One region of the Jeotgalibacillus marinus genome, then DNA from elsewhere that is predicted to be linked to it. Evidence: riboswitches for the same ligand, from Rfam matches in the RefSeq annotation. Region 1 holds a riboswitch; each other region holds the start of a gene.

Region 1 (4,280 bases):
ACAAGTACTTAAAACTTGTCCCTGTTTAATGTTGATTCTTGCAATACATAATCATGCTGAGTCTATGGGTGGGGGCCCTTTTTCTATGTTAGACACCACCACCAAGTTACGATATCATTTAATTGTTAGAACATTTAAATAGAATAAAGTTTTCCGATACCAAAACGATGAGTTTATATAAACTAACATTGGTATTTCAAGAACGAAAGGGTGAACTAGCATGTATATAGCAGGTATAGATCTTGGAGGAACTAGAGTACGTGTAGGTGTAATAGATGATGATGCGACAGTACTACACTGGGAAGAAAGAGATTCAGAGGTTGGACATGGGCCGGCTCATACTCTTTCGATCATATTCGCGATGTTAGAACGAGCAATGGAGAAGTACCCGTTCCAGCGAATTGGATTATGTGCTCCTGGACCGTTGGATCACCAGCAAGGTCTGTTGTTAGATCCGCCTAATCTTCCTAATTGGGGACATTTTCATATTACAAAGGCGCTACAAGAGCATGTTAATCTTCCAGTGTTCCTTGTGAACGATGCAAATGCATCGGCTCTTTCAGAGGCAATGAATGGGGCGGGAAAAGGGTACGAAAGTGTCTGGTTTACAACAGTTAGTACAGGAGTTGGAAGTGGTTATGTTCACCAAGGCGCTCTCATTCAAGGAGATAAAGGATGTGCTGGTGAGATTGGAAACATGATCATCGTGCCAGACGGTAGGATTCACGCGAATATGAATCCAGGTGCTTTGGAGGCCTATGCTAGTGGCACAGCCTTATCACGTGAGAGTCGAAGGCAATTCGGATGGGAAAACGGAGCACAAGAAGCGATTCAGCGGGCCATCGCAGGTGAAAAAGAAGCTGTTCAGCTAGTTGACGAAACCCTTACTTACATCGCGATCGCATTGGCGAATGTTGCGCACACGATCAATCCAGCGATTTTCGTTATGGGTGGAGGCGTGATGACTGAACACGAATACCTATTACCTATCTTGGTTGAAAAAACGAACGAGCGCGTCTACGATAGTTTAAAACATTCATTTCATTTCTCTCACGCTACACACGGTAATGAAGCGGGCGTTCTAGGTGCGGCGTTTTATGCAAAGAGTGAGGTCTACGTGGGCTAGAATTCTTTTAGCTTGGAGACGGTTTTAACCTTTAAGAACATACACGTTATTACCAAAACAAAAAATGTTGACAGTCTATTTTGTCAATGATATTATTCTGTTAATTCAATATTTTGAAACTCTTATTTAGAGAGGCAGAGGGACTGGCCCTATGAAGCCCGGCAACCTTCCAGCACTAAGTGTTGAAAAGGTGCCAATTCCAGCAAAGCAAAAAATGCTTTGAGAAATAAGAGGGGTGCGTAAATGAGCCTCTCTATCTACAAAATAGAGTGGTTTTTTTGTTTTCTATCGCACTCATTACCAATTAAATATCGTGAATGACTTCAGGTGTTGTCTTAGCTATCCAAAGCTAATTCAACTTAAAAGGGAAGTTCGGTGAGAATCCGACGCGGTCCCGCCACTGTATATGGGAGCAACCTGCACAAAGGTCACTGTCTCTTTCGTGAAAAGAGATGGGAAGGCGCAGGAAGTGAAGAACATAAGCCAGGAAACCTGCCTGTTGGAAAGACACTAGACTACGAGGATAGGGAGGTGTTATGAACGCGTTGGGACAAGACTGTCTTCACAACCTTTATTTGACCATGCGCCCATAACAATCTCTCTGAAAATGGAGAGATTTTTTTATTGGGTTCGTTTTGTATGTAATGAAAAAATGAATGGAGGAATAAAAATGACGAAAGTACTAAGTTCAACGATCGGTTATCCAAGAATCGGAGTAAAAAGAGAATGGAAAAAAGCCCTTGAGCAATTTTGGGCAGGAAAAATCACTAAATCGTCATTGTCGACAGAAATGGAGCATCTCCGCTTACACGATCTTCAGAAACAAAAAGAGATGGGAATTGACCTCATTCCAGTGGGAGATTTTAGTTTTTACGACCATGTTCTTGACACGGCAGTCATGTTTGGATTCGTACCAAAGCGTTTCCAGCATAAAGGTGGAGAAGTGCCAATCGAAACGTACTTTGACATCGCACGAGGTAACAAAGAATCGGTCGCTTCTGAAATGACGAAATGGTTTAACACAAATTATCATTACATTGTCCCAGAGCTTGAATCTAGCGAGCCAACGCTTACAGAAAATCGTCTGCTTCATTCCTTTCTTGAAGCAAAAGATAAAGTTGGAATCGTAGGGAAGCCAGTTATTCTCGGCCCAATTACTTTTTTAAAACTATCCAAAGGATACGATAAAAAGGATTTTCATAAACTACTTCAAAAACTTATTCCGCTGTACATAAACGTTTTTAAAGAGTTGGAGAACGCTGGAGCTGAATGGATACAAATTGATGAGCCAATCTTAACAACATCTATCTCAGAGGAAGAAATCAACTTATTTAAAGAAACGTATAAGAGTATACAAAAGGGAGTTCCGAGTATAAAAATTCTCCTTCAAACGTACTTTGAAGCGGTCGAACATTACACGGAGATCATTTCTCTTCCTGTTGCCGGGATCGGACTTGACTTTGTTCATGATCAAGGTGCCAATCTGGAATCTCTAAAAAAGTATGGCTTTCCTGAAGACAAATTCTTGGCTGCGGGGATCATCAATGGTCGTAACATTTGGAGGTCAGACCTGGATGGTAAACTCACACAGCTTGAGAGGATTTTATCCGTTGTTGAAAAAGACCGACTAATCGTACAACCATCCTGTAGCTTACTGCATGTCCCTGTAACCGTTACAACGGAGAAGGAGATTGATGCCGCAGTAAAAAACGCCCTCGCCTTTGCGGATGAAAAGCTTGAAGAGGCGATTGTTCTAGCAGAAGGTTTGAATAACGGAAAAAAAGCGATCGAAGCAAAAATCAAAGAGAGTGCCCGAGGAATAGAAATCCTTTGGCAGTCACCAGGTAGAAATCAAAAGAAAGTCCAAGAAGAGCTCAAAAGATGGGACGAAGTGGAGCCGAAACGAAAGACACACTACTCCATCCGCCAGCAAATACAACAAGATGTCTTTAAGCTTCCGCTGCTACCAACAACAACGATTGGCAGCCTCCCCCAAACCAAATTAATCCGGCAAGCACGGCTTAAATGGCGAAGAGGAGAATGGTCTAACGGGCAGTATGAAAAATTTATTGAAGAAAACATCTCCTACTGGATCGAGCATCAGGAGGGAATCGGCCTCGATGTACTCGTACATGGTGAATTTGAACGCAATGATATGGTCGAATATTTCGGAGAAAAGCTGGACGGGTTTGCCTTTACCAAGTACGGTTGGGTACAATCATACGGTTCTCGATGTGTGAAGCCACCTATTATTTATGGAGATATTTCATTAAAAGGATCAATGACGGTAAAGGAAATCTCATACGCTCAATCTCTCACAAAAAAACCGGTGAAAGGGATGTTGACAGGCCCTATTACAATTTTGAATTGGTCATTTGTCCGAGATGATATAAGCCGATTTGAAGTCACCAAACAAATTGCTCTGGCATTGAAAAAAGAAATTAAATTCCTTGAGGAAAATCGTATTCATATGATACAGGTTGATGAGCCAGCTTTACGAGAAGGCCTTCCACTGAAAGTCGAAAAGCAAAAGGAATATTTGAAGGAGGCAGTTCACGCCTTTAAGCTCGCCACATCCTCTGTACAGGATAACACTCAAATCCATACACATATGTGCTATTCTGATTTCGAGAAAATCATGGATACCATCGATCAATTGGATGCTGACGTCATCTCGATTGAAGCTGCCCGAAGCCATGGAGAGTTGATTTCTGCTTTCGAAGAAAAGGCATATGAAAAAGGAATCGGGTTAGGCGTATACGACATTCATAGTCCGCGAGTACCGGGAGTGGAAGAAATTAAAACCAACATCCAACGAGCATTACACGTACTTCAACCAAAAATTTTCTGGATTAATCCAGACTGCGGATTGAAAACAAGAGGAATCGAAGAAACAACCAACGCCCTTAAAAACATGGTCGAAGCAGCCCGACAAATTCGAAAGGAAACACCAAGCGAGGCACTAGTTAAGTAGTAGAAACGGATAGAAAGGGGGTTCCATATTGAACAGGCAAAGCGCTTCAGTCAATCAATCACACACGTTACAAACAAGGCTGGTCATACCGCCAGATACGAATCATATAGAGACGATTTTTGGCGGACAGGTATTATCATATATTGATGAAATAGCTGCTATTTCTGCCATGAGGCATTG
Region 2 (4,280 bases), on a different contig from region 1:
GAACATAGATTGAATACGGAGGGGAAAACATGGGTTCACCAAAAGAGTTACGTTATTCTGAAGAACACGAATGGGTAAAAGAAGAGGACAATAAAGTACGCATCGGTATCACAGCATTTGCTCAATCTGAACTGGGCGACATCGTATTCGTTGAACTTCCAGAAGTAGGCGATGAGCTAAAAGCGGACGAGCCATTTGGCAGTGTAGAATCCGTTAAAACGGTATCTGAGCTTTATGCACCAGTAAGCGGAAAAGTTGTAGAAGTCAACGAAGACCTAAGTGATAGCCCTGAATTCGTTAATGAATCTCCCTACGAAAAAGCATGGATGGTTACCGTTGAGTTAAACAACACTGATGAGTTAGATAGTCTGATGACTGCTGAGAAATATGACGAAATGATCAACGAAGACTAAGCATTACATATGAAATGAGGCTGTCACCTGTTTAAGATACGGGTGGCAGTTTTTTGTTGAGGTTGGACAGAATTGAACCGATTTCGCTTTTGTTATTTGCTTTTCTAAAAGAAACAAGCGAAAATAAAGGTAGCATCATATACTACTGTAATCTAACGAACGAGGTTAGGTTTTGGATTAATATGGATGATAGGGTGTGATCTGTAGTGGATGACGTTGACGAGATAGTCATCATTGTCGAAGGAACGTCCGATAAACGAAAAGTACAACCGATTATTCGAGAGCCAGTTGATATTATTTGCACAAATGGCACAATCAGCTTTAACAAAATGGATGAATTAATCGAACAGCTAACAAACCGAGACGTCTATATTTTAGTGGATGCAGACGAGGCTGGAGAAAAACTACGCAAGCAATTTAAACGAGAATTCCCAGATGCTGAACATCTTTATATTGACCGTTCCTATCGCGAGGTGGCAACAGCACCCTCAAAACACTTAGCATCGATATTAGTAGCCGCAGATATCGATGTTTACACTGAGTATTTGGAAAAAGGATGAATCGATAAATGATCAATGAATGGTCCCTCGAGCTTTTAAATGCCAAGTTAGACAATGCTGAAAACACAGCACTTTATTTGTACACTCCGATGTGTGGAACATGCAAGCTAGCAAGCAGAATGCTCGAAATCACAGCAACAACTGTAACAGGTTATGAGATTGGAAAAGCGGATCTGAATTATGTCGGATCACTCGCAGAAACCTACCAAATTGAGAGCGTTCCCTGCTTGTTGATTTGGAAAAACGGTGAACTAGTGAAAAAAGCATATAAATTCGAATCTGTCCCCAATTTATACGAAACATTGCAAAGTCACTCATGATGGATATGAGTGGCTTTTTACATTTTTTTTAGTAGCAAACCGTTCGTCCATTCTTTCATTAAACAAAAAAATACGAACATTTTTTGTTGACACTTATTTTATATCCGTGATACGATGACTTTCGTAATAATAAAAGCGTATTGATTATGTAAATCGTATCAAGCGTTATTTAACTTAATATTATTCGTAACTCTTATTTAGAGCGGTGGAGGGATGTGCCCGATGAAACCCGGCAACCAGCAGTCTTTTGACTGGAAAGGTGCCAATTCACACAGGATAAAACCTGGAAGATGAGAGAAGGGACCTTAACTTTACGCGCCTTTCTGCTCATATAGCAGAAGGCGTTTTTTTAATGTAGTTAAACGGCATAATGATTTATAGTATGGTAAAACTATTTTTTGCTAGCATCTGCATGGGGATCGGTTAATCAGTAGAAGTGAAAAACGTATTGGAGTTATTTCCGAGTATCATGCAGCAGCTTACTCAATTTTAATCAAGAAAGAGGCGATGGAATGATTACAATCTCCAATGTCAAAAAGATATTTAAAACAAAGGATGGAAAGTTTACTGCCGTTGATGATGTAAACTTGCAAATTACAGAAGGTGAAATTTTTGGTGTCATCGGATATAGTGGTGCTGGGAAAAGTACACTCATTCGAATGTTAAATGGATTGGAATCTCCAACTTCAGGAACAGTTGATGTTAATGGCAAAATCATTTCTAATATAAGAGGCGCAGAACTTCGAAAAGCACGCCAAAAAATAAGCATGATTTTTCAACATTTTAATCTTTTATGGTCGCGAACTGTTCGAGAAAATATCTCGTTCCCACTTGAAATTGCGGGAGTGGATAAAAAAAAGCGGGAAAAAAAAGTTGATGAATTGATTGAGCTCGTTGGACTTAATGGCCGAGGGGGATCTTATCCATCACAACTTAGCGGAGGTCAAAAGCAGCGTGTTGGTATTGCACGTGCACTCGCTAACGATCCACAAGTATTGCTGTGCGATGAAGCGACATCAGCACTTGACCCACAAACAACTGATTCAATCTTAGAGTTGCTTGTGGATATCAACAAACGTCTTGGGCTAACGATCGTTCTGATCACACACGAAATGCATGTCATCAGAAAGATTTGTCACCGGATTGCAGTAATGGAAGATGGACGAGTAGTCGAGCTTGGCGATGTACTCGAGGTATTTAAACAACCTAAAGAGCAGATCACAAAACGATTCGTTCAACAAGTTACTGAGCCAGAAGAAACGCGTGAAACGATCGAACATCTGTTAGATGAGTACGAGGATGGTAAAGTGATTAAACTAACGTTTGTCGGTGAAGCAACTGAGCAACCGATAATCACAAATTTAATTCGATCGTTTGATATTAACGTGAATATTTTGCAAGGGAAGATTTCACAGACGCAAAATGGAGCGTATGGATCACTCTTCATCCATGTTCATGGTGTTCAGGAAGAGATTACAAAAGCCGTTGATTTCCTCGAATCAGCCAAAGTTGGGGTGGAGGTGATCACACATGATTGAACGAGTTTTTCCAAACGTTGATTGGGTGAAAATGTGGGAAGCATCATATGAAACGATTTATATGACACTCATAGCCACTGCATTTACGTTTGTAATTGGACTTTTATTAGGTTTATTACTTTTCTTAACATCGAAAGATAATATTCGGGAAAATAAGGTTGTCTATGGCATAACTAGTGTTATTGTGAACGTGTTTCGCTCGATTCCGTTTATTGTCTTAATTATTCTATTGATCCCATTTACACGGACATTAATTGGGACGGTTCGGGGAGCAGACGCTGCGCTTCCTGCACTGATCATAGGTGCAGCACCATTTTATGCACGAATGGTTGAAATTGCCCTTCGTGAGATTGATAAAGGGGTTATTGAAGCCGCTCGATCAATGGGAGCAAAAGTGAGCACGATTATCATAAAAGTATTTATTCCAGAATCATTGCCAGCACTTATTTCCGGTATTACGGTTACTACGATTGCATTAGTAGGTTACACAGCAATGGCAGGTGTGATTGGAGCAGGTGGACTTGGAAATCTGGCATTTTTAGAAGGGTTTCAACGTAGTCGTGACGATGTAACGCTCGCAGCTACGATCATCATAGTGATTATTGTGTTTGTTATCCAATTTATCGGTGATTTCTTCACCAATCGATTGGATAAAAGATAAATTTTTAGAAAAGGGAGAGATTACGAATGAAGAAATGGTTAACAGGAGCTTTAGCAGCAACAAGTATTTTCGCTCTAGCAGCATGTGGAGCAGACGATTCAACAGGTGATAATGAAGGAACAGAAGAAGGCGGACAAGTTGAACTTATTGTTGGTGCATCAAATGTTCCTCACGCGAAAATTTTAGAGGAAGCACAGCCTTTACTTAAAGAACAAGGGGTAGACCTTGTGATTGAAACGTACCAAGATTACATTCTTCCTAATCAGGATCTTGAAGCAGGGGAAATTGACGCAAACTATTTTCAAAGTCTCCCTTATTTCGAGCAGCAAATTGCAGAACTTGGCTATGACTTTGTTAATGCAGGTGGCATTCATGTTGAGCCAATCGCTGTTTATTCTCAAAAATATGATTCACTTGATGAGCTTCCAGACGGAGCGGAAATTATTATGAGTAATTCTGTAACTGATCATCCTCGTATTTTATCGCTGCTTGAAGAAGAAGGTCTCATTACACTTGATCCTGAAGTAGATAAAATGGTTGCTGAAGTTGGAGATATTCAAGATAATCCTAAAAACCTTGATTTTTCATTCGATGTTGAGGCATCACTACTCGTTCAATTCTACGAAAATGATGAAGGTGACGCAATTCTAATCAATTCTAACTATGCAATTGATGCAGGACTGAATCCACTTGAAGATTCAATTGCAATTGAAGGTTCTGAATCTCCTTACGTTAACATCATTGCAGTAAACAGTGGTGACGAAGATAACGAAGCGGTTCAAAAGCTT
Region 3 (4,280 bases), on a different contig from region 1:
GTTATATTAAAATCTTTTAAGTCCTGTGCCATTGCTTGAGCCATGTGTATATTCGATATTTTCGCAAGACTATAATAGAAGTTCCCACGAGGTTTATAATCTACACCATCAGTAATTTCAATAATGAGACCTTTCTTATTTTCTCTAAATAAAGGAATACTATAATGAGCAGTAACTATATGTGATTGGACAGCTTGTTTTTGAATTTGCAGCCCGTTATTTAAATCGTGAGTTCCTATTGGTTTCCCCCATTCAGTAAGAGGGTCCCCACCCCAAATATCATTTACTAAAATATCAAGTCGACCATGTTCCTTTTTTATTTTATCAAATAAACTTATTACATCTGATTCAACCGTATGATCTACTTTTACAGGTATTCCAGTTCCACCAGCTTTAGTTACTAATTCTGCTGTCTCTTCAATCGTTTCTTTACGCCCCATTGGTGACTGATTACTATTAGTCGTTCTTCCAGTAACATATACTGTTGCACCAGCTTCACCTAATTTAACTGAAATACCCCGACCAGCTCCACGAGTTCCGCCCGCAACTACAGCTATTTTCCCTTTTAAAGCAATTTCTCTGGACATATTAAGTCTCCTTCTTCTCTCTAGAATGTACTTTATTGATAAAGTAATAAAGTATGTATTATACTACCCCTAAAACATGACAACGATTGACGGTTAAAACAAGAAAGGTGAGAAATATGTCAAAAGCAAAACGTTTATTAGACATACTCATGTTTGTTAAGACGAAAAGAAAATTTACAGCTCAAGAATTAGCTGATGAATTTGAAATATCAGTACGAACCATTCATCGATATTTGTTAGATTTAAGTGATATGGGTCTACCGATTTATGCTGAACAGGGGAGACATGGTGGATATACCGTTTTAGAAAATAGGATGCTTCCTCCTATTTTATTTACAGAAGAAGAGGCTGTTTCGATCTTTTTTGCTTTTCAGTCTTTAAGCTACTATCGTTCGCTTCCTTTTGATACAGAAATTAGCGCTGTCGCACATAAATTATATAATTCGCTTTCAAACGATGCGAAAATAAAAGTAGATAAAATGCGTTCTTATATATCTTTTTGGAACCCAAAAAGAAGTATAGATACCCCTTATCTAAATGATTTGTTAGAAGCGTCTATGTTAAATAAAAATTTATCTATTCAGTATGACTCTAAATCTGGAATTACAACAAAATATATACGCCCAATTGGTATATATGCACATGATGGATTATGGTACCTTCCAGCTTATGATTACAATAAACAAAAAATATTACTATTTCGTGCAGATCGTGTTCTTTCTATACAATTAAAAGAAACAAATGAAGAGGAATTTATGAATTTAGAAGAATGGTTTGATTCGACTGAAGTAACAAATCCTATTCGTTTGTATGCTCTACTAACAAGAGAAGGGGTACGTCAATGTAAAAGTGTTCCTTGGCTAGAAGGCTGTGTAGAAACGAAGGAAGATGGAACTGGCTATATTGATTCACCCATAGAAGAAAACGAGATTTCTTTTATCACTCCACTATTTTATAGGCTAGGAACAGACGTACAGATAAAGGAGCCCAAGTATTTAATAGACAGAATGCGTCTACAAGCAAAAGAGATATTGAAAATGTATCCTGAATAAAAAAAGTATAGTTACCTCTTTATTCATTGATCGTTTCGAACGGATTCAGATGATGTGATCTCAAAAGTTATCGAGTAAAAGCGACGCCTCTTCTCATACCATCTCCCACATTGTGTAGCGGGAGGTGGTTTTTTTATTCGAAAAAATCCATCATTTTCACATGTTCTCTTGATTATTTTCCCAAGTTGTTGTAAAGTATAAAACAACAAATAATTCTGAATATAACAAAATAGCATACAACTTATCTAGAGAGGTTGAGGGACTGGCCCTTTGACACCTCAGCAACCAGCCGCATTTGGCACGGTGCTAATTCCAGCAGGTTATAAAAACTGAGTGATAAGGAGAACCACGAATGCCTATTCGGACCTTCTTCTTATGAGAAGGTCCTTTTTCGTTTTTTTTGAAAATACGTTTTTGTTTGCTAAATACTTTATTGAACGAAAGCGATCTTACAACGATTTTTTGATGATCGAGGAGGAAGTGCTGATGAGTTACCATCTAGAAACGCAATTTGCACAATTAGGGAATCGTAGTGAACAAACGACTGGGACAGTTAATCCGCCTGTTTATTTTTCGACGGCTTATCGCCATGATGGAATTGGTGAATCGACTGGTTATGATTATACACGGACGAAAAATCCGACTCGTGCTGTTTTAGAGGAGGGGATCGCGAAGCTTGAGCAAGGGGATGAAGGGTTTGCGACTAGTTCTGGGATGGCAGCGATTCAACTTGTGTTGTCTCTATTTAAACATGGAGATGTGCTCCTCGCATCAGATGATATTTATGGTGGAACGTATCGTTTACTCGAGCATTATGAAGAAGCATATGGCATTCAAACAAGGTATGTTGATACGAATGATATCGACCAACTAACTGAATCGATATGTGAGAATACACGAGCCATTTTTGTTGAAACACCGACAAACCCATTGATGCACATGTCAGATATCAAAGCGGTCGCGGGTCTTGCAAGGGATCACCACTTATTGACGATTGTAGATAATACATTTTTAACCCCTTACCTACAAAAGCCATTAACGTTGGGTGCAGACATCGTCATTCATAGTGCAACGAAATATATTGGGGGCCACAATGATGTGTTAGCTGGTTTGGTTGTAGCGAAAGGGACGGAGACATGTGAACGCCTATTGACCTTTCATAAAGGGGCAGGGGCTGTTTTAGGGCCGATTGATTGTTGGCTTTTAGTGAGGGGTCTCAAGACGTTATCACTTAGAATGGATCGTCATCAAGAAAATGCAAAACAGGTCACAGCGTTTTTAGCGGAACAGGCTGGCATTACAGATGTGTTGTATCCAGGAATTGGTGGCATGGTGTCATTTCGCTTAGAAAAGGAAGAGTGGATTGACCCATTTTTACGGTCATTACAGCTGATTACATTTGCTGAAAGTTTAGGTGGGATCGAGAGCTTTGTTACGTACCCAGCGACTCAAACACATGCGGACATTCCGGTAGATGAAAGGCATAAACGAGGAGTTTGTGATCGCTTATTGAGATTTTCGGTTGGCATTGAGCATATCGATGATCTTACACAAGATTTGGCACGAGCACTTGCCATCGTGCAAAAAAAGGAAACAGTGATATGACAAACCATGAGTTTGAAACGAAATTGCTACATCAGCCACAATTTCGGGATAAACAAACAGGAGCTGTAAACGTTCCGCTATATTATTCATCCACTTATCATCAAGAATCTATCGATGAATTTGGACAATTTGACTACAGTCGTTCAGGAAATCCAACAAGGCAGGCACTTGAAGAAGCAATTGCTGAGCTTGAAGGTGGATCACGAGGGTTTGCTTTTGCATCGGGAATGGCGGCCATTTCATCAGCGTTTATGCTGTTATCAGCTGGTGATCACGTGCTCGTCTCAAAAGACGTGTATGGCGGTGCATTTCGTGTGATCACAGAGGTGTTGACTCAATTCGGTATTGATCACACTTTTATTGATATGACCGATATGGATGAAACAGCGCGAAATGTTCGTCCGAACACCAAAGTAATCTATATAGAAACACCGTCAAATCCTTGCTTGAATATTACAGATATTGAAGGAGTTGCAAAGATTGCAAAAGCAAATGGGTGCTTAACGTTTGTGGATAATACGTTCATGACTCCCTTACTTCAAAAACCGCTTGATTTAGGGGCAGACCTTGTATTGCATAGTGCAACTAAGTTTTTGTCCGGTCATAGTGATGTGGTGGCAGGTCTCGCGGTAGCAAAAGATGAAGCTCTTGGTAAACGGATGGCATTCATTCAAAATTCATGCGGAACGATTTTAGGTGTGCAAGATTGTTGGTTACTTCTTAGAGGAATGAAAACGTTGAGTGTCCGATTAAAGCAGTCATCTGAATCAGCAAGGGAAATAGCTCAGTACCTCCATCATCATCCAGCAATTGAAGAAGTGTATTATCCAGGTTTTTCGTTCCATGCAGGATACCCGATCCATAAGCGTCAAGCAACAGGAGCGGGCGCAGTCGTATCATTCCGCTTGGCATCAAAGAATTGTGCAAGAATTTTTGTGAATCGCATGAAAATACCTGTATTTGCCGTCAGCCTCGGTGCAGTTGAATCTATTTTATCTTATCCTGCTACCATGTCTCATGCGGCAATGCCAGTGGT

What was found. Region 1 has a riboswitch for S-adenosylmethionine ahead of metE (5-methyltetrahydropteroyltriglutamate--homocysteine S-methyltransferase). Riboswitches for the same ligand answer to the same signal wherever they lie in the genome.
Region 2: another riboswitch for S-adenosylmethionine. It lies ahead of AB1471_RS09080 (methionine ABC transporter ATP-binding protein); the one in region 1 lies ahead of metE (5-methyltetrahydropteroyltriglutamate--homocysteine S-methyltransferase).
Region 3: another riboswitch for S-adenosylmethionine. It lies ahead of AB1471_RS12615 (methionine biosynthesis PLP-dependent protein); the one in region 1 lies ahead of metE (5-methyltetrahydropteroyltriglutamate--homocysteine S-methyltransferase).

What each region holds. Positions count from the first base shown of each region.
Region 1 covers NZ_JBFMIA010000002.1:25,718-29,997, reverse strand. Annotated here, with positions in the region: gene AB1471_RS03145 (ROK family protein) at 221-1,126, shown strand; SAM riboswitch class I at 1,246-1,359, shown strand; cobalamin riboswitch at 1,435-1,640, shown strand; gene metE (5-methyltetrahydropteroyltriglutamate--homocysteine S-methyltransferase) at 1,797-4,100, shown strand; gene AB1471_RS03135 (acyl-CoA thioesterase) at 4,129-4,280, shown strand, end outside.
Region 2 covers NZ_JBFMIA010000006.1:91,402-95,681, forward strand. Annotated here, with positions in the region: gene gcvH (glycine cleavage system protein GcvH) at 30-413, shown strand; gene AB1471_RS09070 (toprim domain-containing protein) at 620-973, shown strand; gene AB1471_RS09075 (thioredoxin family protein) at 982-1,293, shown strand; SAM riboswitch class I at 1,484-1,590, shown strand; gene AB1471_RS09080 (methionine ABC transporter ATP-binding protein) at 1,806-2,831, shown strand; gene AB1471_RS09085 (methionine ABC transporter permease) at 2,824-3,492, shown strand; gene AB1471_RS09090 (MetQ/NlpA family ABC transporter substrate-binding protein) at 3,519-4,280, shown strand, end outside.
Region 3 covers NZ_JBFMIA010000013.1:5,187-9,466, reverse strand. Annotated here, with positions in the region: gene AB1471_RS12625 (SDR family oxidoreductase) at 1-587, opposite strand, end outside; gene AB1471_RS12620 (helix-turn-helix transcriptional regulator) at 704-1,639, shown strand; SAM riboswitch class I at 1,878-1,982, shown strand; gene AB1471_RS12615 (methionine biosynthesis PLP-dependent protein) at 2,126-3,244, shown strand; gene metC (cystathionine beta-lyase) at 3,241-4,280, shown strand, end outside.